DNA from 3 places in the Eubacterium limosum genome. Region 2 is predicted to be linked to each of the others. Evidence: a T-box and tRNA genes for the amino acid it is inferred to sense, from the RefSeq annotation. Region 2 holds a T-box; the other regions hold tRNA genes.

Region 1 (7,187 bases), 1.4 Mb from region 2:
ACTTACCTGACAAGGAATTTCGCTACCTTAGGACCGTTATAGTTACGGCCGCCGTTTACTGGGGCTTAAGTTCGCACCTTCGCTTACGCTAAGCACTCCCCTTAACCTTCCAGCACCGGGCAGGCGTCAGCCCCTATACGTCATCTTTCGATTTAGCAGAGACCTGTGTTTTTGCTAAACAGTCGCTTGAGCCTCTTCTCTGCGGCCCCCGAAGGGGCACTCCTTCTCCCGAAGTTACGGAGTCATTTTGCCGAGTTCCTTAACAACACTTCTCCCGCTCATCTTAGGATTCTCTCCTCGCCTACCTGTGTCGGTTTACGGTACGGGTACCTCTTTGCTCGATAGAAGCTTTTCTTGACAGCGTGAAATCGGCGACTTCCCTACTTATTTTTCGTTCCGCATCACAGCTTGACCTTATGCAATGGGGGATTTGCCTCCCGCTGCAGTCTCACTGCTTGCCCCGGCTCTTCCAACGGCCGGGTTCGCTTATCCTTCTGTGTCACTCCATTTCTCAAACGCATTGAGGTAGTACTGGAATTTCAACCAGTTGTCCATCGCCTACGTCTTTTGACCTCGGCTTAGGCCCCGACTAACCCTGAGCGGACGAGCCTTCCTCAGGAAACCTTGGGCTTTCGATGGTGAAGATTCTCACTTCACTTTCGCTACTCATGCCAACATTCTCTCTTCTCTTAAGTCCACCATCCCTTACGAAATGGCTTCGCCCCTAAGAGATTGCTCCCCTACCACTGTACCTTATGGTACAATCCATCGCTTCGGTGCCTGATTTTAGCCCCGTTCATTTTCGGCGCACCACCACTCGACCAGTGAGCTATTACGCACTCTTTAAATGTATGGCTGCTTCTAAGCCAACATCCTGGTTGTTTGTGCAGTGACACATCCTTTCCCACTTAATCAGTACTTGGGGACCTTAGCGGATGGTCTGGGCTGTTTCCCTTTTGACAATGAAACTTATCTCCCACTGTCTGACTGCCCTGTTAAAATGCACGGCATTCGGAGTTTGATATGGTTCGGTAAGCTTGACGCCCCCTACCCAATTCAGTGCTCTACCTCCGTCATTCATCACAGAACGCTAGCCCTAAAGCTATTTCGGGGAGAACCAGCTATCTCCGTGTTCGATTGGAATTTCACCCCTATCCACAACTCATCCAAGCCTTTTTCAACAGACACTGGTTCGGGCCTCCACTTGGTTTTACCCAAGCTTCACCCTGGTCATGGATAGATCACACGGTTTCGGGTCTACAGCATGCAACTAAGGCGCCCTATTCAGACTCGCTTTCGCTTCGGCTCCGCACCTGAAGTGCTTAACCTCGCTACATACCGTAACTCGTTGGCCCGTTCTACAAAAAGCACACTGTCACTTGCGCTCCAGCTGCTTGTAAGCACAGGGTTTCAGTTTCTATTTCACTCCCCTCCCGGGGTTCTTTTCACCTTTCCCTCACGGTACTTTCCGCTATCGGTCACTGGGTAGTATTTAGCCTTGGGGGGTGGGCCCCCCATCTTCCCACAGGGTTTCACGTGTCCCGTGGTACTCCTCGAATCTCCTCATCTCGGCTTTTCGCATACGCGCGTCTTACGCTCTTTGCGGGGCCTTCCCATGCCCTTCTGCTAAACGGAAATGATTGATGGATTCTGGGCTCTTCCTCGTTCGCTCGCCGCTACTTAAGGAATCGATGTTTCTTTCTTTTCCTCCGGGTACTAAGATGTTTCAGTTCCCCGGGTTCCCTCCGTTAAGCTATGGATTCACTTAACGGTGACGGCCCTTCTGACCGCCGGGTTTCCCCATTCGGACACCCACGTCTCAACGGATATGTGCTCCTAAACGTGGCTTTTCGCAGCTTGTCGCGTCCTTCTTCGGCTCCCAGTGCCAAGGCATTCACCCTGTGCTCTTTGTTTCTTGATCTCCACGAATGCTTTCGCATTTCGTTTTGTTTTTCTTTTGTTCTCTTTCTGAGCTCAAAAGAATGTTGTTTTTGAAATTGCATTTATTAAGAAGTTTTTTACTTTGTTTAATATTTGCTCTTTACTCTTTTTTCTTTATGTTGTTTTCAATGACCAATGTATGATGTTTAATCATGGTGGGCTTGGGAGGACTTGAACCTCCGACCTCACGCTTATCAGGCGTGCGCTCTAACCACCTGAGCTACAAGCCCATATTTTATTATCAATATGGTGGAGACGAGGAGACTCGAACTCCTGACCTTCTGCATGCGAAGCAGACGCTCTCCCAACTGAGCCACGCCCCCGCAATTGCTTTTTATGATAAGATGGTGGAGATGAGGAGATTCGAACTCCTGACCCCCTGCTTGCAAGGCAGGTGCTCTCCCAACTGAGCTACACCCCCAGATTATCATTTTTGTGTATGACTTTGGGTCATACAAAAGAAAATAGTACCATGACTTCCTGTTCCCTAGAAAGGAGGTGATCCAGCCGCACCTTCCGATACGGCTACCTTGTTACGACTTCACCCCAATTACTAGCCCCACCTTCGACTGCTGAGTCCTTGCGGTTCTCTCACAGGCTTCGGGTGTTGCCAACTCTCGTGGTGTGACGGGCGGTGTGTACAAGACCCGGGAACGCATTCACCGCGGCATTCTGATCCGCGATTACTAGCAACTCCAACTTCATGCAGGCGAGTTGCAGCCTGCAATCCGAACTGGGATCTGTTTTAAGGGATTTGCTTCACCTCGCGGCTTCGCGGCCCTCTGTTCAGACCATTGTAGCACGTGTGTAGCCCAGGTCATAAGGGGCATGATGATTTGACGTCGTCCCCACCTTCCTCCGTATTGTCTACGGCAGTCCCTCTAGAGTGCCCAACTTAATGCTGGCAACTAAAGGCAGGGGTTGCGCTCGTTGCGGGACTTAACCCAACATCTCACGACACGAGCTGACGACAACCATGCACCACCTGTCTCTCTGTTCCCGAAGGAAACTTCCTATCTCTAGGCTCGTCAGAGGATGTCAAGACCTGGTAAGGTTCTTCGCGTTGCTTCGAATTAAACCACATGCTCCGCTGCTTGTGCGGGTCCCCGTCAATTCCTTTGAGTTTCAACCTTGCGGTCGTACTCCCCAGGCGGAATGCTTATTGTGTTAACTGCGGCACTGAGTTTCCCCAACACCTAGCATTCATCGTTTACGGCGTGGACTACCAGGGTATCTAATCCTGTTCGCTCCCCACGCTTTCGCACCTCAGCGTCAGTATTTGTCCAGCAAGCCGCCTTCGCCGCTGGTGTTCCTCCTAATATCTACGCATTTCACCGCTACACTAGGAATTCCACTTGCCTCTCCAATACTCAAGTCTACCAGTTTCCAATGCACTTCACCGGTTGAGCCGGTACCTTTCACATCAGACTTAATAGACCGCCTACGCGCCCTTTACGCCCAGTCATTCCGGACAACGCTTGTCCCCTACGTATTACCGCGGCTGCTGGCACGTAGTTAGCCGGGACTTCCTCATTGGGTACCGTCATTCTTCTTCCCCAATAACAGAGCTTTACGATCCGAAAACCTTCTTCACTCACGCGGTATTGCTGCGTCAGGGTTGCCCCCATTGCGCAATATTCCCCACTGCTGCCTCCCGTAGGAGTCTGGACCGTGTCTCAGTTCCAGTGTGACCGTTCGCCCTCTCAGACCGGTTACCCATCGTCGCCTTGGTGGGCTGTTATCTCACCAACTAGCTAATGGGACGCGGGTCCATCCTATGGCACCGGAGTTTTCATGATCTTGCCATGCGACAAAACCATAATATAAGGCTTTACTCCCAGTTTCCCGAGGCTATTCCTTTCCATAGGGCAGGTTACCCACGCGTTACTCACCCGTTCGCCACTTTCCAGTTCTAATGTCACCCGAAGGATCCATCAAAACCTTCTCGTTCGACTTGCATGTGTTAAGCATACCGCCAGCGTTCGTCCTGAGCCAGGATCAAACTCTCAATAAATAGTTTTATCGTTTAGCCTTTCGGCTTCTTGATCTGGTTCATTTGATGATTTTTTGAAGTGTTCATCGCACTTGCGTTTTTATCCTTTGCTGATTCTCATCAGCTGGAATTTCAGGTTTTATGGTACTATTCTCTTTTCTATGACCCTTACAGCTCTGCGCTGTAATCGTTGTTTCCTCTTGCGAGAGAACTTCTATATTTTAGCATCTTGTTTTTTCTCTGTCAAGTTCTTTTTGAACTTTTTTAAAAAAACTTTTTGCTAAGTGGTGATTTCTCACTCACTTGCCACCTCACTTGCGACAGCTTCATTATTATACGACGATGCTTTAGGAATGTCAATACCTTTTCTGAAATTTTTTACATTTTTTTATCATTGTTTTTAAAAGGCTTCTCTGCTATATTGTTCTTTAAGGAATACCTACATTATATAAGGGAGAAGGAGTATTGTTATGAAGGTTTTATCGGTTGTTGGTTCTCCTCGCAAGGACGGGAACACCGCCCAGGTCGTTGAGTACCTCTCAAATAATCTGGAGGGTGTCGATCAGGAACTTATTTATCTGAGCGACTACGAACTGCACCCTTGCCTTGGCTGTATGCGCTGTGTCCATACAAACCGCTGTGTACAGCAGGACGGCTGGGATCATATCCAGTCCTGTCTTATGGAGGCAGATGTCCTGATTCTTGGCTTTCCCACCTATTACGCGTTTTCTCTGGGCTTTAACGCCATGACTCATGTTTTTCTGGAGCGCTGGTTTGCTCTGCGCCACCTGGGCGTCAAGCTTAAGCTTAAGAAAATTATTTGTGTGGTTTCCTCCGGTACCAGTCCAGAGGTTGCCCAAAAGGGCCTGACCGACTTTTTCGTCAACTACCACCGTCTGCCGGCGCCGGAGTTTTTAAATGTTCAAACCCCCATCGCCTGTATGACCTGTGGTGTGGGTGATGTCTGCGAAATGAGCGGACTTGCGCTGATGGCGCAGGACGGCATAATCTACACGCCGGATATGAAGCCCGATTTATCCAAGCAGCCCGAGGTTTTTGAAAAAGCCGCCCAGATCGCTGCATCCATCTCTGCGTTAAAGGATTGATCCTCTAACCGCTGTTTTCTTCTGAGAGCAGCGGTTAATTTTATGTAATTGATTGAGTTTAAGACTTTACTCTGTTAGAATGAACCTATAAAGGTTATATATTATACAGAAAATGAGGCATTATGAAAACAAAAGACTTAAAAAAGATGGTGAAGTCCGTAATCGAAAGCTCCAGATACAGGCCGATGCGCTTTAAGGATCTGGCATACCTTTTGGATCTTCACAATAAAAAAGATAAACAGATGCTGAACAACCTGCTGACCGAGATGGTGCGGAAGGGCAAAATCGCCTGCGACCATCAGGAACGCTATGTCAACATCAAGGACGAAAAAAGAATTACCGGAATCCTCCAGGGGCACTCTAGAGGCTTTGGCTTTGTGACCCCGGACGATGAGAGCATGGATCAGGACATTTTTATTGCCCCCAGCTCCTTAAACGGCGCTCTGGACATGGACCGCGTGGAGGTGCGCCTCCTCACAGCCGCAAAGGACCGCCGGGCGGAAGGCGAAATTGTCAAAGTGCTGGAGCGCGGCCGTAGCAAGCTGGTCGGCCGTTTCGAGCAGCACAAAAACTTTGGCTTTGTCATCCCGGATAACGACAAGCTCAACAAAGATATCTTTATTCCCGAACGCTATATGTACGGCGCCCACACCAATGACAAGGTTGTCGTAAGCGTAACGGTCTGGCCCGAAGGCGGCCAAAATCCCGAGGGCCGTATCGTGGAGGTACTCGGAAACGCCGACGACCCGAGGATTGACGTTCTGTCCATCTTCAGAGAATTTGACGTGCCCATGGAATTTTCCGAGGAGACTCTCCGGGACGCCAATATGCTGAGTGACACAGTCACACCCGAAATGTTAAAAGACCGCGTTGACCTGAGAGGCGAGACGATCTTTACCATTGACGGCGACGACGCCAAGGATTTTGACGATGCCGTCTCTCTGAATATGAACGAAAAGGGCCATTATGTGCTGGGCGTTCATATCGCAGATGTCAGCAACTATATCACCGAGCGGGGCGCCATTGACCTGGAGGCCTACGAGCGCGGCACCAGCATTTATGCCATCGACCAGGTAATCCCGATGCTCCCCTTCAATCTTTCTAACAATGTGTGCAGCCTCAAGCCAGACGTGGACCGTCTGACCATGAGCTGTATCATGGAGATTGACAGCAAGGGCAACATCCTGAGCTACGATATTTTTAAATCCGTAATTCACTCGGCTGCCCGCATGACCTACCGCCAGGTAAACCGGCTGCTGGACGGCGCCCACGATGAAGATACCGCGGCCCTTGAGCCCTTTGAGCGCACGCTCTTTCAAATGGAGGCGCTGATGTCCGTACTCTACAATGAACGCCGGATCCGCCGGGGCGCAGTCGATTTTGATTTTCCAGAGCCCAAAATCACGCTGGACAAAAAGGGTTACCCCTGTGAGATTGTCGCCCTGGAACGCGGAATCTCCGAACGGATCATCGAGGAGTTTATGCTGGCTGCCAACGAAACAGTCGCTGCCCATATCGAAAAGACCGGCCTGCCCTTTATCTTCCGCAACCACCCCGAGCCCGATCCCGAAAAGCTCACAGCTTTCCGCACCTTTATCGGACGCTTTGGCTTCAGCCTCGGTGAAGAGGACACGCCAGTGACGGGGAAGGATTTCCAGAGGCTTCAAAAGGATATTGAAGATTCCTCCGAGGAAAACGTCATTACCCGTCTGATGCTGCGGACCATGCAGCAGGCCGTTTACGAAGGCAGCTGTAAGGGGCACTACGCCCTGGGCGCCGGCTATTATACCCATTTCACCTCGCCGATCCGCCGTTATCCCGACCTGGCTGTCCACCGGACCCTTTCCAAGGTCATGGCGCACACAGTCAACCCCAAGGAGGTAAAATTCCTGAAGGGCCATATTGACGAGATGGCAAAGCATTGCTCTGAACGGGAACGCCGGGCAGACGATATTGAGCGTGAGGTGGACAAGATCAAAATGGTTGAGTATATGTCAAGGCATATCGGCGAAACCTTCTCAGGCCAGATCAGCGGTGTGACCTCCTTTGGCTTTTTTGTAGAGCTTCCCAATACCATCGAAGGCTTGGTTCGTCTCCAGAGTCTGAAGGACGACTACTATTATTACGACGAGGAAATGCACCAGCAA
Region 2 (7,187 bases):
TTCCAGGTGTTTACAGCCCCGTTCGGTCGGGGCGTCTGGAAACATCGCCGCAGCACCAACCACCAGGTTAGCGCTTTTCACTTCGTACAGACAGGGGTGGCCATTCCGTTCAAAAGCCAGGTCAAAGCGGCTGTTGCCGTAGGTCACTTCCCTTTTAAGCTGACAGATATCCGGGGCTTTTTCCATAAACTCAAAGGCGAGTGCGTTGGCCATGGTCGAGTGTATGCAAACCCATGTACTTTTATACCATACTGTCAGTAAAGTAAAATCCGTCTTTCTCTTTGGCGACGGATTAAAGGCCATTTGAACCCGGGCGCCGGGTACGAGAAGCTCCCGCATCCGGCCGGTATTTGCTACGTGCGCCGTAATTTCACGTGGGGCGCTGTCTGTATCGATCATAACCCGGGCAATAAATCGGTTGGGTCTGGAGATGAATTCCCCCTCAACGATGGGGAAGCTGCTCAACTCCATTATTATTCCTGATGGTCTCCGCCGCAGCCGCAGCCACAACCGCATTCTTCATCATCATCGTCTTCTTCTTCCATGAGCTGTTCGTAGGTCTGTTCGATCAGCGCGAATTCTTCTTCGCTTTCAACCGGATACAGTGTTTCTTCGCCATTTTCGTCCTCACGGATAACAAATGGGAATACATCTTCGCTTTCTTCACTTTCTGCTAAGAGGACATAGGTTTTGTCTTCAATGTCGAAGCTGATCACCAGCTCAAATACGCGTTCTACGCCATCTTCATCTAATAATGTAATTTTGTTGTCTTCCATGTTTAAATACCTCGTTTTCTTTAAATTTAGTTTATATTATTATGCTTAATTCAGCTTTAATATCCTTAATTTGTGTTCTCACTGCTGTCCAGATAAACCTGCAGGATCATCTGGGCTGCCAGAGTATCGATATATTCCTTGCGTTTTTCACGCCGTACTCCGCCTTCAATTAAAACCCGTTCGGAGGCTTTTGAGGTCAGCCTTTCGTCAATATAGACAACCACCAGATTCAGTCTTTTTTTTAAAAACTGACAGAAGTTGCGTGTCTTACGGGCCTGGGCGGTTTCATTTCCTTCCATGTCCTTGGGCAGTCCGGATACCAGGGTGGTCACGTTAAACTGCTCCACAACATCTTTAAAAAAGGCCAGATCGTCGTCACGTGTTCCGCGTTTCCATGTTCTGTAGCCCTGGGCGGTTATGCCCAATGGGTCGCTGACTGCGATACCAATATATTTATCCCCGACGTCTAGGCCGAGTAAGCGTTTTGTTGCCATAAATTTTTCTCTTTCCAGTTTTATACCCAAAGTCATCCGCTTCAATACTAAATGACTTTTATGCAAAAAAGCGGACAATAGGCCGCACAATAACAGCAGGTCAGACACTTTGAATGTTCCACCTGTGCTTTTCCATCAATAATCGTGAGTGCTTTCTGGCTGCAATGGGCAGCGCATTCGCCGCAGCCCTCGCACCAGTCGCTGATATGCAGGCTTTTTTTTGCGCCTGCCACACGTTTTTCCAGCTCCGCCTCTATTGGCTCTCCGTTTATCCTGGCTGCGTTGTAGCGGACCTCGTCAACGGACTGCATGCCAAAGGCGATGGCGTCCAGCGTTTCCAAACCCAGGATATAGTCGAAACAGGCTTTTTTGCTGGCCAGCAGATTGCCGCCGCCCAAGGGCTTCATGCCAAAAACGCCCTTTCCGGCCTGTTTGGCTTTCATGATCGCGGCTTCCATGTCCTCACGGCTTCCATCCTCAATGCCAATACCTGTAAGGTTAATGAGGGGAAATACCACCTCGATCTCGTTAAAGTCCGCAGCGTCTCGTACGCCCTCAACCCTGTGGGTTGAAATGCCAAAGGCACGGATCACGCCCTTCTCTTTCATTTTCAAAAGATACTCGATGGCTTCCCAGTGGCCTTCAAAGGTCAGGCGGCTCTCCTGCTCATGCAGCATATAAATATCGATGTAGTCCCGTCCAAGCTCGCGTAACGCTCTGTCCAGGCTTTTAGCCACGCCCTCGGCCGAATAATCGTAAGATTTGGTACAGATAACCAGATCTTTTTTGATTTCCAGTGCCTGCTTGAGATAAGGGTAGCAATTGTACAAGTCAGCCGTATCAAAAAAATTGATTCCGGCGTCCAGAGCCGCTTCAATGATCGGGCGGCTTTCTTCCAGTGTTTTGTTTTTCTGCAGCGGGCCAATGGTCAGGCTTCCAAAGCAGAGCCTTGAAACCTCGATCCCAGTCTGTCCCAGTTTACGGTATTCCATCATTCGTCGTTTCCTGTTTATTTCTATTGGAAAAAAGACCCACGGCTCCCCTTTACAATAGAAATAAAAAGTCTTAGGCAAACTGTTAAAATTCGCCTAAGACCTGTGTTCATCTATAAGCTCGTTATTCTTGAATACTGCTCAAATAGCGTTTTACCAGCTCTTCAAGAAGTTCATCGCGTTCGATTTTCTGGATTAAGTTACGGGCATCATTATGGCTTGTGATATAAGTCGGATCGCCTGACATAACATAACCAACGATTTGATTAACGGGATTATATCCTTTTTCGATCAATGCCTTGTTGACTTCCTGCATGACTTCATCAATTGTTTTGGCTTTATCGTTGTTAACGTCAAACAAGATGGTCCCTCGATCAAATACTGTATTGCTATCCATTTTGCCATTCCTCCTCTTTACTGGTCTACGCCTATTTTAACGCAATAACCTTCAAAAGACAAGCTTTTTTTCTTGAAAACCCTTAGTCAAGCTGATTCTTGATGATTTCTTTAGCTTTTTCTAAGGCTTCACCCAGTTTTTCGGGCTTTTTGCCACCGGCCTGCGCCATATCCGGGCGTCCGCCGCCGCCGCCGCCTGCAATTTGCGCTACTTCCTTAATAAGCTTGCCAGCGTGGAAACCCTTGTCCAGAATGTCCTTGGTGGCTGTCGCAATAAAGTTGACCTTTTCCTTGCCTTTGGTGCCGAGCAGCACAATGCCGGAGCCCATACGGTCCTTGAGCATATCGCTGATATTGCGGAGCTCTTCCATATCCACACCCTCAACCTCTGCGATGGTAGTCTGTACGCCGTCGATGACGGTAACCTTCTGATGGATATCCATAACCATATTGCCTGCAAATTTATGTTTAAGCTCATTGATGACTTTTTCTTTATGCTTGCTCTGTTCTGCCAGCTCGGTGACTTTTTCCAGAAGGTGGTCTGGGTTGGTCTTTAAGGCTTCTGCGGTTTCGAGCAGGGTGTCGTCCATCTGCTCAACATGGTAAACGGCATTCATGCCTGTAGCCGCTTCGATACGGCGGATACCGGCTGCGACACCGGTTTCGCTCAAGATTTTAAACATCCCGACCTGGGCGGAATTGGAAATATGGCAGCCGCCGCAAAGCTCGATGCTGAAATCTCCAACCTTAACAACACGGACTACCTCACCGTATTTTTCACCAAAAAGGGCCATTGCGCCCATGGAACGGGCGTCGTCGATACTGGTTTCAAAGATGGCGACATCCATGGCTTCCAGAATCGCCTTATTGACGATTTCCTCTACCTGGCGTTTTTCTTCATGGGTCATTGGCTGGAAGTGGTTAAAGTCAAAACGGAGACGGTCTGGCGATACAAAGGAGCCTGCCTGTTCAACATGGTCGCCCAATACCTGCTTCAATGCTTTCTGGAGCAGATGGGTCGATGTGTGGTTTCTCTGGGTAGCAGCTCGCAGCTCGCGGTTGACCTTTGTCGTAACTTCTTCGTCCATTTTAAAGGTTCCGGAAACCACCTTACCATAGTGGATATGGCGGCCAAGGCTGCCTTTTTTACAGTCGGTCACTTCGATCACTCGGTCACCAGAGACGATCTGGCCTTTATCGCCAACCTGTCCGCCGCTCTCAGCGTAAAAGGAGGTTTTATCGAGCAGCACCAGGACATCCTCGCCGGCATGTACTTCGCTCACCAGCTCTTCGCCGGAGATCAGGCCGATGATTTTCCCGGTTGCTTCCAGATTTTCATAACCCACGAATTCAACCAATGCATCTGGTCCCAGCGGGTTAAAGGGATCGTCTGCCCAGACGGCCAGGTCGCTCTCTGCACGGGCCTTGCGGGCACGTTCGCGCTGTTCCTGCATGGCTTCTTCAAATTCACTGGCGATCAGGGTCAGGCCACGCTCCTCAACAATTTCCTTTGTCAGGTCATAGGGGAAGCCGTATGTATCGTACAATTTAAAGGCGCCCTGTCCTGGGAACACCTTTTCTTCCTGTGCGATCAGGCTGTCCAGCTCTTTTTCGAGCAGGCTCAGGCCCTGATCAATGGTTTCTTTAAAGCGTTCTTCCTCAATCCGGATCAGCTTCTGAATATAATCCTGTTTTTCTGCCAGCTCTGGATAAGCACCAGATGAGACACGGACCACTTCCTTGGCCACATCGTAAAGGAAAAGCTCCTGCATGCCAAGCAGCTTGCCATGGCGGGCTGCACGTCTTAAAAGACGTCTCAGGACATAGCCGCGGCCTTCGTTGCCTGGCATAACGCCGTCGGCGATCATAAAGGTAACACTGCGGACATGGTCGGTAATAACGCGGATGGAAACATCATCCTGGGTATTTTCGCCGTATTTAACGCCAGCTTTTTTACAGATATAATTCAGGATATGGCCGATGGTATCAATCTCGAAGATATTGTCAACGCCCTGCATGATGGTAGCCAGACGTTCCAGCCCCATGCCGGTGTCGATATTCGGGTTAGCCAGCGGATTGTAGTTGCCTTCCTCATCCTTGTCAAACTGGGTGAATACCAGGTTCCAGAACTCAACATAGCGGTCGCACTCACAGCCTGGCGCGCAGTCTGGACTGCCGCAGCCGTATTCTTCCCCACGGTCATAGTAAAGCTCGGAGCAGGGGCCGCATGGTCCCAGTCCATGTTCCCAGAAATTGTCTTCTTTTCCGAGGCGGACAATCCGCTCTTCCGGCACGCCAATTTCGTCATGCCAGATGTCATGGGCTTCATCATCATCTAAATAGATGGATACATAAATTTTTTCCGGATCCATTTCCATGACCTCAGTACAGAATTCCCACGCCCATGGAATGGCTTCTTTCTTGAAGTAATCCCCAAAGGAAAAGTTGCCGAGCATTTCAAAGAAGGTACCGTGACGGGCAGTCTTGCCGACATTTTCGATGTCGGGGGTACGGATACACTTCTGGCAGGTGGTTACCCGTTTTCTCGGCGGAATTTCATCACCTGTAAAGTAAGGCTTCATCGGAGCCATCCCGGAGTTGATCAAAAGCAGACTCTTGTCATTGATCGGCACCAGTGGAAAGCTCTTTAATCTTAAATGTCCTTTGCTCTCAAAGAACGCTAAAAACTTTTCACGAATTTCGTTTAAACCTAAAGGTTGCATGTCTTCGTTCTCCCTTTTATGAATTTGTTTTAGTTTATGATTGATGCTTTGAGTAAAAAAATAAAACTCCGCCCCTGTAAACAGGGACGAAGTTGATTTCCGCGGTACCACCCAAATTAGCAAAGCGGTGCTTTGCTCACTCAAACAAATAACGGTCTGTCAGCCGTCGGTTCTTACACTCTTCTGATTTCAGAACCGCTGCTCAAATGGGGCGGCCTTATCACTTCCATGGAAACTCGCACCAGCCGTTCCCTCTCTGAATGGTCTGTCATAAGGTTGTCATTCTCATTGCATTCATATTTACTTAACATTCAAATTATATGTAATGTTTTCGCTTTTGTCAAGTCTTATTCTGAATTGGACTTTAATATCCTTTTACCTGAGCATTTCGCCCTTAGAGGACGCAAATCCCGCAATCAAGTACTTCATAACGACCTTGACCGTCCCCATGATTGGCACTGCCAGAATCATCCCCAGGCCTCCGAACATGGCGCCGAAGAAAAAGATTGAAAAAATAATGATAACTGGGTGCAGGCCAACGTTGCCAGACATGAGCGCCGGCGCCAGCAGATTGCCGCACACCACCTGAACAATAGCCATCCAGATCAGAATATAAACCATCTGTATTGGGCTTGACAGCAGCGCCATGACGCAGATGACGACCATACCCACTGCCGGACCAAAATAAGGGATCATGGTCGTTACGCCCGCAATCACACCGATAACCGGCGCGTAGGGCAGCCCCATAAAGTAAGCGCCCACACCGGTCAGAATCCCGGCGATAATGGACATGAGCCCCTGCCCGCGGATAAAACCGCCGATAACCATGTCGATGTCGTAAAACATTTTTTTAACCTGATTTCTGGCATCAATGGGCACCAGATACATAAGGGACTGGGTAAACAGCTCTTTGTCCAGTAAAAGGAAAATGGTGACCAGCGGCACGATAATAATGTTCATCAGCTGCCCGCTGTTGGCGATAATGGCGTTCGACAGCCCCTGCAGCATACTGCCGAACATTCCGGCCACCTGGGACAGGCTCTGCTCAAGGTTAAAATACTTCGACATATCCGAATCATTGTATTTCTGAATAAATTCGGAAATCTGCCCGCCGTAATTCTGCAAATCCTGGAGCATTGACGGAATGTTTGTCACCATCTGAGCAATGTTGCTGATCAGGCTGGGGACAAAGCTCATAAAAACGCCGAACAAAATCAAGAGGACGATGACACAGACAAAAAGGACAGAAAGTCCCCGTCCAAAGCCCCGGCGTTCAAAAATCTTAACCAAAGGGTTTAAGAGATAAGCCAAAATAATGGCCATAAAGAATGGCATGAACATCCCCGAAAAGGTGGGCCATAAAAATATCGCAAAAAGGATACAGATCAGGACTACAACGGTATTGACAATTAAAATTCGTTTTTTATCGGGTGATATTTTCATGATGTTCCTCCCCCAAAACCTTTTCCAGAATGCCGCCCTCACGGTGTGTCCGGTCCATTTCCAGCATATCCTTGTCATAATTCAAACTTTTATCGCGGTATTCCATATGCTCAGCATCCACAAGGCTGTAGCCGTAGTCCAGATCGTCAAAAAAGCTGCGGGACAAATCGTATTCCTGAACCTTAAAATCCTTTGAGACCGTCGCGTCTGCGACCTTGGCGAAACGCTTGCCGTCCACATCCTTTACCGGCGTGTTCACAAGGGAGTAGCTGTCCTCGAGCCGCGCTTTCATTTCCTTTGCGGAGAGCTTGGTTATGGCCTTGTCTCCACCAAGCGTTACGTGGTCATAATCCACCTCGATGA
Region 3 (7,187 bases), 1.0 Mb from region 2:
TAAAAGTCTTCGAAAAAAGATTTTGAAAAAAGCAAAAAAGCGCTTGACAACAGCCTGTGAGATGTTGTATCATAAACAAGCTGTCAAGGACGGCAGATGAATCTCTTCATTAGTATAGATAAAGAGGTTCGGGTCATAGAAAAGAGAATAGTACCATAAAACCTGAAATTCCAGCTGATGAAAATCAGCAAAGGATAAAACGCAAGTGCGATGAACACTTCAAAAAAATCATCACATGAACCAGATCAAGAAGCCGAAAGGCTAAACGATAAACTTTTTATTGAGAGTTTGATCCTGGCTCAGGACGAACGCTGGCGGTATGCTTAACACATGCAAGTCGAACGAGAAGGTTTTGAATGATCCTTCGGGTGAAATTAGAACTGGAAAGTGGCGAACGGGTGAGTAACGCGTGGGTAACCTGCCCTATGGAAAGGAATAGCCTCGGGAAACTGGGAGTAAAGCCTTATATTATGGTTTTGTCGCATGGCAAGATCATGAAAACTCCGGTGCCATAGGATGGACCCGCGTCCCATTAGCTAGTTGGTGAGATAACAGCCCACCAAGGCGACGATGGGTAACCGGTCTGAGAGGGCGAACGGTCACACTGGAACTGAGACACGGTCCAGACTCCTACGGGAGGCAGCAGTGGGGAATATTGCGCAATGGGGGCAACCCTGACGCAGCAATACCGCGTGAGTGAAGAAGGTTTTCGGATCGTAAAGCTCTGTTATTGGGGAAGAAAACATGACGGTACCCAATGAGGAAGTCCCGGCTAACTACGTGCCAGCAGCCGCGGTAATACGTAGGGGACAAGCGTTGTCCGGAATGACTGGGCGTAAAGGGCGCGTAGGCGGTCTATTAAGTCTGATGTGAAAGGTACCGGCTCAACCGGTGAAGTGCATTGGAAACTGGTAGACTTGAGTATTGGAGAGGCAAGTGGAATTCCTAGTGTAGCGGTGAAATGCGTAGATATTAGGAGGAACACCAGTGGCGAAGGCGGCTTGCTGGACAAATACTGACGCTGAGGTGCGAAAGCGTGGGGAGCGAACAGGATTAGATACCCTGGTAGTCCACGCCGTAAACGATGAATGCTAGGTGTTGGGGAAACTCAGTGCCGCAGTTAACACAATAAGCATTCCGCCTGGGGAGTACGACCGCAAGGTTGAAACTCAAAGGAATTGACGGGGACCCGCACAAGCAGCGGAGCATGTGGTTTAATTCGAAGCAACGCGAAGAACCTTACCAGGTCTTGACATCCTCTGACGAGCCTAGAGATAGGAAGTTTCCTTCGGGAACAGAGAGACAGGTGGTGCATGGTTGTCGTCAGCTCGTGTCGTGAGATGTTGGGTTAAGTCCCGCAACGAGCGCAACCCCTGCCTTTAGTTGCCAGCATTAAGTTGGGCACTCTAGAGGGACTGCCGTAGACAATACGGAGGAAGGTGGGGACGACGTCAAATCATCATGCCCCTTATGACCTGGGCTACACACGTGCTACAATGGTCTGAACAGAGGGCCGCGAAGCCGCGAGGTGAAGCAAATCCCTTAAAACAGATCCCAGTTCGGATTGCAGGCTGCAACTCGCCTGCATGAAGTTGGAGTTGCTAGTAATCGCGGATCAGAATGCCGCGGTGAATGCGTTCCCGGGTCTTGTACACACCGCCCGTCACACCACGAGAGTTGGCAACACCCGAAGCCTGTGAGAGAACCGCAAGGACTCAGCAGTCGAAGGTGGGGCTAGTAATTGGGGTGAAGTCGTAACAAGGTAGCCGTATCGGAAGGTGCGGCTGGATCACCTCCTTTCTAGGGAACAGGAAGTCATGGTACTATTTTCTTTTGTATGACCCAAAGTCATACACAAAAATGATAATCTGGGGGTGTAGCTCAGTTGGGAGAGCACCTGCCTTGCAAGCAGGGGGTCAGGAGTTCGAATCTCCTCATCTCCACCATCTTATCATAAAAAGCAATTGCGGGGGCGTGGCTCAGTTGGGAGAGCGTCTGCTTCGCATGCAGAAGGTCAGGAGTTCGAGTCTCCTCGTCTCCACCATATTGATAATAAAATATGGGCTTGTAGCTCAGGTGGTTAGAGCGCACGCCTGATAAGCGTGAGGTCGGAGGTTCAAGTCCTCCCAAGCCCACCATGATTAAACATCATACATTGGTCATTGAAAACAACATAAAGAAAAAAGAGTAAAGAGCAAATATTAAACAAAGTAAAAAACTTCTTAATAAATGCAATTTCAAAAACAACATTCTTTTGAGCTCAGAAAGAGAACAAAAGAAAAACAAAACGAAATGCGAAAGCATTCGTGGAGATCAAGAAACAAAGAGCACAGGGTGAATGCCTTGGCACTGGGAGCCGAAGAAGGACGCGACAAGCTGCGAAAAGCCACGTTTAGGAGCACATATCCGTTGAGACGTGGGTGTCCGAATGGGGAAACCCGGCGGTCAGAAGGGCCGTCACCGTTAAGTGAATCCATAGCTTAACGGAGGGAACCCGGGGAACTGAAACATCTTAGTACCCGGAGGAAAAGAAAGAAACATCGATTCCTTAAGTAGCGGCGAGCGAACGAGGAAGAGCCCAGAATCCATCAATCATTTCCGTTTAGCAGAAGGGCATGGGAAGGCCCCGCAAAGAGCGTAAGACGCGCGTATGCGAAAAGCCGAGATGAGGAGATTCGAGGAGTACCACGGGACACGTGAAACCCTGTGGGAAGATGGGGGGCCCACCCCCCAAGGCTAAATACTACCCAGTGACCGATAGCGGAAAGTACCGTGAGGGAAAGGTGAAAAGAACCCCGGGAGGGGAGTGAAATAGAAACTGAAACCCTGTGCTTACAAGCAGCTGGAGCGCAAGTGACAGTGTGCTTTTTGTAGAACGGGCCAACGAGTTACGGTATGTAGCGAGGTTAAGCACTTCAGGTGCGGAGCCGAAGCGAAAGCGAGTCTGAATAGGGCGCCTTAGTTGCATGCTGTAGACCCGAAACCGTGTGATCTATCCATGACCAGGGTGAAGCTTGGGTAAAACCAAGTGGAGGCCCGAACCAGTGTCTGTTGAAAAAGGCTTGGATGAGTTGTGGATAGGGGTGAAATTCCAATCGAACACGGAGATAGCTGGTTCTCCCCGAAATAGCTTTAGGGCTAGCGTTCTGTGATGAATGACGGAGGTAGAGCACTGAATTGGGTAGGGGGCGTCAAGCTTACCGAACCATATCAAACTCCGAATGCCGTGCATTTTAACAGGGCAGTCAGACAGTGGGAGATAAGTTTCATTGTCAAAAGGGAAACAGCCCAGACCATCCGCTAAGGTCCCCAAGTACTGATTAAGTGGGAAAGGATGTGTCACTGCACAAACAACCAGGATGTTGGCTTAGAAGCAGCCATACATTTAAAGAGTGCGTAATAGCTCACTGGTCGAGTGGTGGTGCGCCGAAAATGAACGGGGCTAAAATCAGGCACCGAAGCGATGGATTGTACCATAAGGTACAGTGGTAGGGGAGCAATCTCTTAGGGGCGAAGCCATTTCGTAAGGGATGGTGGACTTAAGAGAAGAGAGAATGTTGGCATGAGTAGCGAAAGTGAAGTGAGAATCTTCACCATCGAAAGCCCAAGGTTTCCTGAGGAAGGCTCGTCCGCTCAGGGTTAGTCGGGGCCTAAGCCGAGGTCAAAAGACGTAGGCGATGGACAACTGGTTGAAATTCCAGTACTACCTCAATGCGTTTGAGAAATGGAGTGACACAGAAGGATAAGCGAACCCGGCCGTTGGAAGAGCCGGGGCAAGCAGTGAGACTGCAGCGGGAGGCAAATCCCCCATTGCATAAGGTCAAGCTGTGATGCGGAACGAAAAATAAGTAGGGAAGTCGCCGATTTCACGCTGTCAAGAAAAGCTTCTATCGAGCAAAGAGGTACCCGTACCGTAAACCGACACAGGTAGGCGAGGAGAGAATCCTAAGATGAGCGGGAGAAGTGTTGTTAAGGAACTCGGCAAAATGACTCCGTAACTTCGGGAGAAGGAGTGCCCCTTCGGGGGCCGCAGAGAAGAGGCTCAAGCGACTGTTTAGCAAAAACACAGGTCTCTGCTAAATCGAAAGATGACGTATAGGGGCTGACGCCTGCCCGGTGCTGGAAGGTTAAGGGGAGTGCTTAGCGTAAGCGAAGGTGCGAACTTAAGCCCCAGTAAACGGCGGCCGTAACTATAACGGTCCTAAGGTAGCGAAATTCCTTGTCAGGTAAGTTCTGACCCGCACGAAAGGCGTAACGATTTGAGCGCTGTCTCGACAACACACCCGGTGAAATTGTAGTACTCGTGAAGATGCGAGTTACCCGCGACAGGACGGAAAGACCCCGTAGAGCTTTACTGTAGTCTGGCATTGAGTTTTGATATAACATGTACAGGATAGGTGGGAGGCAGAGAAGCATGCACGCCAGTGTGTGCCGAGCCATTGTTGGGATACCACTCTTGTTATATTGGAATTCTAACGCGTTGCCGTAATCCGGCAAGCGGACAGTGTCAGATGGGCAGTTTGACTGGGGCGGTCGCCTCCTAAAAAGTATCGGAGGCGCCCAAAGTTACCCTCAGGATGGTTGGAAACCATCTGTAAGAGTGCAAAGGCAGAAGGGTGATTGACTGCGAGAGAGACATCTCGAGCAGAGACGAAAGTCGGGCTTAGTGATCCGGTGGTTCCGAGTGGAAGGGCCATCGCTCAACGGATAAAAGCTACCTCGGGGATAACAGGCTTATCTCCCCCAAGAGTCCACATCGACGGGGAGGTTTGGCACCTCGATGTCGGCTCGTCTCATCCTGGGGCTGAAGCAGGTCCCAAGGGTTGGGCTGTTCGCCCATTAAAGAGGCACGCGAGCTGGGTTCAGAACGTCGTGAGACAGTTCGGTCCCTATCCGTCGTGGGCGTAAGATATTTGAAAGGAGCTGTTCCTAGTACGAGAGGACCGGAATGGACAAACCGCTGGTGCACCAGTTGTTCCGCCAGGAGCATCGCTGGGTAGCTAAGTTTGGAAGGGATAAGTGCTGAAGGCATCTAAGCACGAAGCCCCCCTTAAGATAAGATATCTCATTCGAAAGAAGTAAGGCCTCTGGAAGACGACCAGGTAGATAGGCTGGAGGTGGAAGTGCAGCAATGTATGGAGCTGACCAGTACTAATCGGCCGAGGTCTTGATCCCATCAAGACATTTTGAAAACTCTTTTCCTTTATGTTGTTTTGAATGACCAAAAACCGAATAAAAACGCAAGATTGATCTCGTGATGATGGCGAAGGGGAAACACCTGTTTACATACCGAACACAGAAGTAAAGTCCTTCAGCGCTGAAAGTACTTGGTGGGCAACTGCCTGGGAGGATAGGACATCGCGGGGTCTTAAATAATCCTCAGTAGCTCAACGGTGGAGCACTCGGCTGTTAACCGATAGGCTGTAGGTTCGAATCCTACCTGGGGAGCCATTTGAAGACAAACGGATATGGATAAGCAGGAACTTTTCCATATCCGTCTTTTTAAGCCAAAGACATTTGGCCCCTTGGTCAAGCGGTTAAGACACCGCCCTTTCACGGCGGTTACGGGGGTTCGAATCCCCCAGGGGTCACCATTTTTAATAACACCATGCGGCCTGGTAGTTCAGTTGGTTAGAATGCCAGCCTGTCACGCTGGAGGTCGAGAGTTCGAGTCTCTTCCAGGTCGCCATTTTTATCTTAATATTACCAATTTTTGTGACCCATTAGCTCAGTTGGTAGAGCATCTGACTTTTAATCAGGGTGTCGGGCGTTCAAGTCGCCCATGGGTCACCATTTTTTTATTTGTTTTAGGTTTTATAATTCAATAAGTTTATATTAAGCTGATGTGGCTCAATTGGCATAAGCAGAGAACCCAAATCTGTGATTTGGTGTGAATCGCTTAGTTAGGCAGATGGCCGGGAGCAGCAATTGTTCGAATTGGAATTTAATAGGTTTATCATTAAGCTGATGTGGCTCAATTGGCAGAGCAGCTGATTTGTAATCAGCAGGTTGTAGGTTCAAGTCCTATCATCAGCTCCATTTTTATTTTGGGGAGATGCCCGAGTGGCTAAAGGGGGCGGACTGTAAATCCGTTGACTGAGTCTACGATGGTTCGAATCCATCTCTCCCCACCATTATAACGATCGTTGGATCGTTTTTTTTATTGCAAAAATTCAACCCGTATTGTTACGATACGGGTTGAATACAAAAGGCCTCTCTTAATTGAGAGGCCCCAAGGTTCAAAGTATAATTATTTACCGCCACAGGCTGTTCGATTTGGATGTCTTGTGACAAAACCATTAATATCTTCTTTTGGGTTGTAAACAGAAAGAATCATTGTTCCTTCATTAAGGTCTAATTTGTGTTCAGAATACTCGGTTAATTTTTCGATTTCCAAAACAGCAGCCTTCGCTTCATCAACATTTGTAAATTCTTCCAGTGAAACTGTAGCGATGCCATCATCTGAATAATTTGCAGATTCCATCTTTTTCAGTAAGGTTTTTGAAATATCATTCAACATAGTAACCACCTTTAATCCTTTCATCGATTACGTGACCTATTTTGATTATACGATAACTTTGAAGTCTTGTCCACAAGATGTCAAAAATTTACTACTAATCAAAATAGGCGGCTTAAATAAAGCCTCTACTTTATCTTTATATGAAATTATACCCTAAGATTTAAGAAAATAACAAAATCGAGGAAATGTAAGTAAATTTCCACTGGGGTGATTGACAAAAATGCGAAAAATGAGATACTATAATAAGGATTACAATGTAATTTTGGTAGATTATATTAGGAGATGTTTGAAATGGTAAATTTAACAATTGACAATCAGAAAGTGAGCGTTCCCGAGGGCACTACGATCCTTAACGCCGCTAAAGAAGTAGGGATTGATATCCCGACTTTGTGCTATTTTAAAGGCTTTGATCCTGAAGGAAGCTGCAGGATGTGCCTTGTTGAAGTGGTAGGAGCCAGAAGACTGGAGACCGCTTGTTCAACACCGGTAGGCGAAGGGATGGTCGTCTATACGAATAATGCGGTTGTTCGTAAAGCACGCCGCTTTGTCTTAAAAATGCTTTTCTCAGATCATACATTTGATTGCTTTACCTGCTACAAATTCGGCACCTGTCGTTTTGTCGATCTAAATGGGAATTGTATCGAGTATGACGAAGTGAAAAGCTTTG

Evidence for each region. The T-box of region 2 lies ahead of alaS (alanine--tRNA ligase). A T-box ahead of a tRNA ligase gene usually reads a tRNA of that ligase, here a tRNA-Ala.
Region 1: it has a tRNA-Ala gene. The T-box ahead of alaS (alanine--tRNA ligase) is inferred to sense a tRNA for this amino acid. The anticodon was not compared.
Region 3: it has a tRNA-Ala gene. The T-box ahead of alaS (alanine--tRNA ligase) is inferred to sense a tRNA for this amino acid. The anticodon was not compared.

Annotation. Positions count from the first base shown of each region.
Region 1 is NZ_CP019962.1:3,078,386-3,085,572, reverse strand. Features, by position in the region: rRNA gene B2M23_RS14390 (23S ribosomal RNA) at 1-1,921, opposite strand, end outside; tRNA gene B2M23_RS14385 (tRNA-Ile) at 2,095-2,171, opposite strand; tRNA gene B2M23_RS14380 (tRNA-Ala) at 2,189-2,264, opposite strand; tRNA gene B2M23_RS14375 (tRNA-Ala) at 2,287-2,362, opposite strand; rRNA gene B2M23_RS14370 (16S ribosomal RNA) at 2,433-3,955, opposite strand; gene B2M23_RS14365 (flavodoxin family protein) at 4,405-5,040, shown strand; gene rnr (ribonuclease R) at 5,163-7,187, shown strand, end outside.
Region 2 is NZ_CP019962.1:1,665,342-1,672,528, reverse strand. Features, by position in the region: gene sfsA (DNA/RNA nuclease SfsA) at 1-471, opposite strand, end outside; gene B2M23_RS07725 (DUF1292 domain-containing protein) at 474-776, opposite strand; gene ruvX (Holliday junction resolvase RuvX) at 842-1,270, opposite strand; gene B2M23_RS07715 (aldo/keto reductase) at 1,318-2,262, opposite strand; gene B2M23_RS07710 (IreB family regulatory phosphoprotein) at 2,387-2,659, opposite strand; gene alaS (alanine--tRNA ligase) at 2,742-5,381, opposite strand; T-box leader at 5,461-5,679, opposite strand; gene B2M23_RS07700 (AI-2E family transporter) at 5,757-6,824, opposite strand; gene B2M23_RS07695 (hypothetical protein) at 6,805-7,187, opposite strand, start outside.
Region 3 is NZ_CP019962.1:2,672,037-2,679,223, forward strand. Features, by position in the region: rRNA gene B2M23_RS12550 (16S ribosomal RNA) at 277-1,800, shown strand; tRNA gene B2M23_RS12555 (tRNA-Ala) at 1,871-1,946, shown strand; tRNA gene B2M23_RS12560 (tRNA-Ala) at 1,969-2,044, shown strand; tRNA gene B2M23_RS12565 (tRNA-Ile) at 2,062-2,138, shown strand; rRNA gene B2M23_RS12570 (23S ribosomal RNA) at 2,312-5,175, shown strand; rRNA gene rrf (5S ribosomal RNA) at 5,251-5,367, shown strand; tRNA gene B2M23_RS12580 (tRNA-Asn) at 5,377-5,451, shown strand; tRNA gene B2M23_RS12585 (tRNA-Glu) at 5,520-5,594, shown strand; tRNA gene B2M23_RS12590 (tRNA-Asp) at 5,613-5,689, shown strand; tRNA gene B2M23_RS12595 (tRNA-Lys) at 5,718-5,793, shown strand; tRNA gene B2M23_RS12600 (tRNA-Thr) at 5,964-6,039, shown strand; tRNA gene B2M23_RS12605 (tRNA-Tyr) at 6,050-6,134, shown strand; gene B2M23_RS12610 (hypothetical protein) at 6,251-6,520, opposite strand; gene fdhF (formate dehydrogenase subunit alpha) at 6,812-7,187, shown strand, end outside.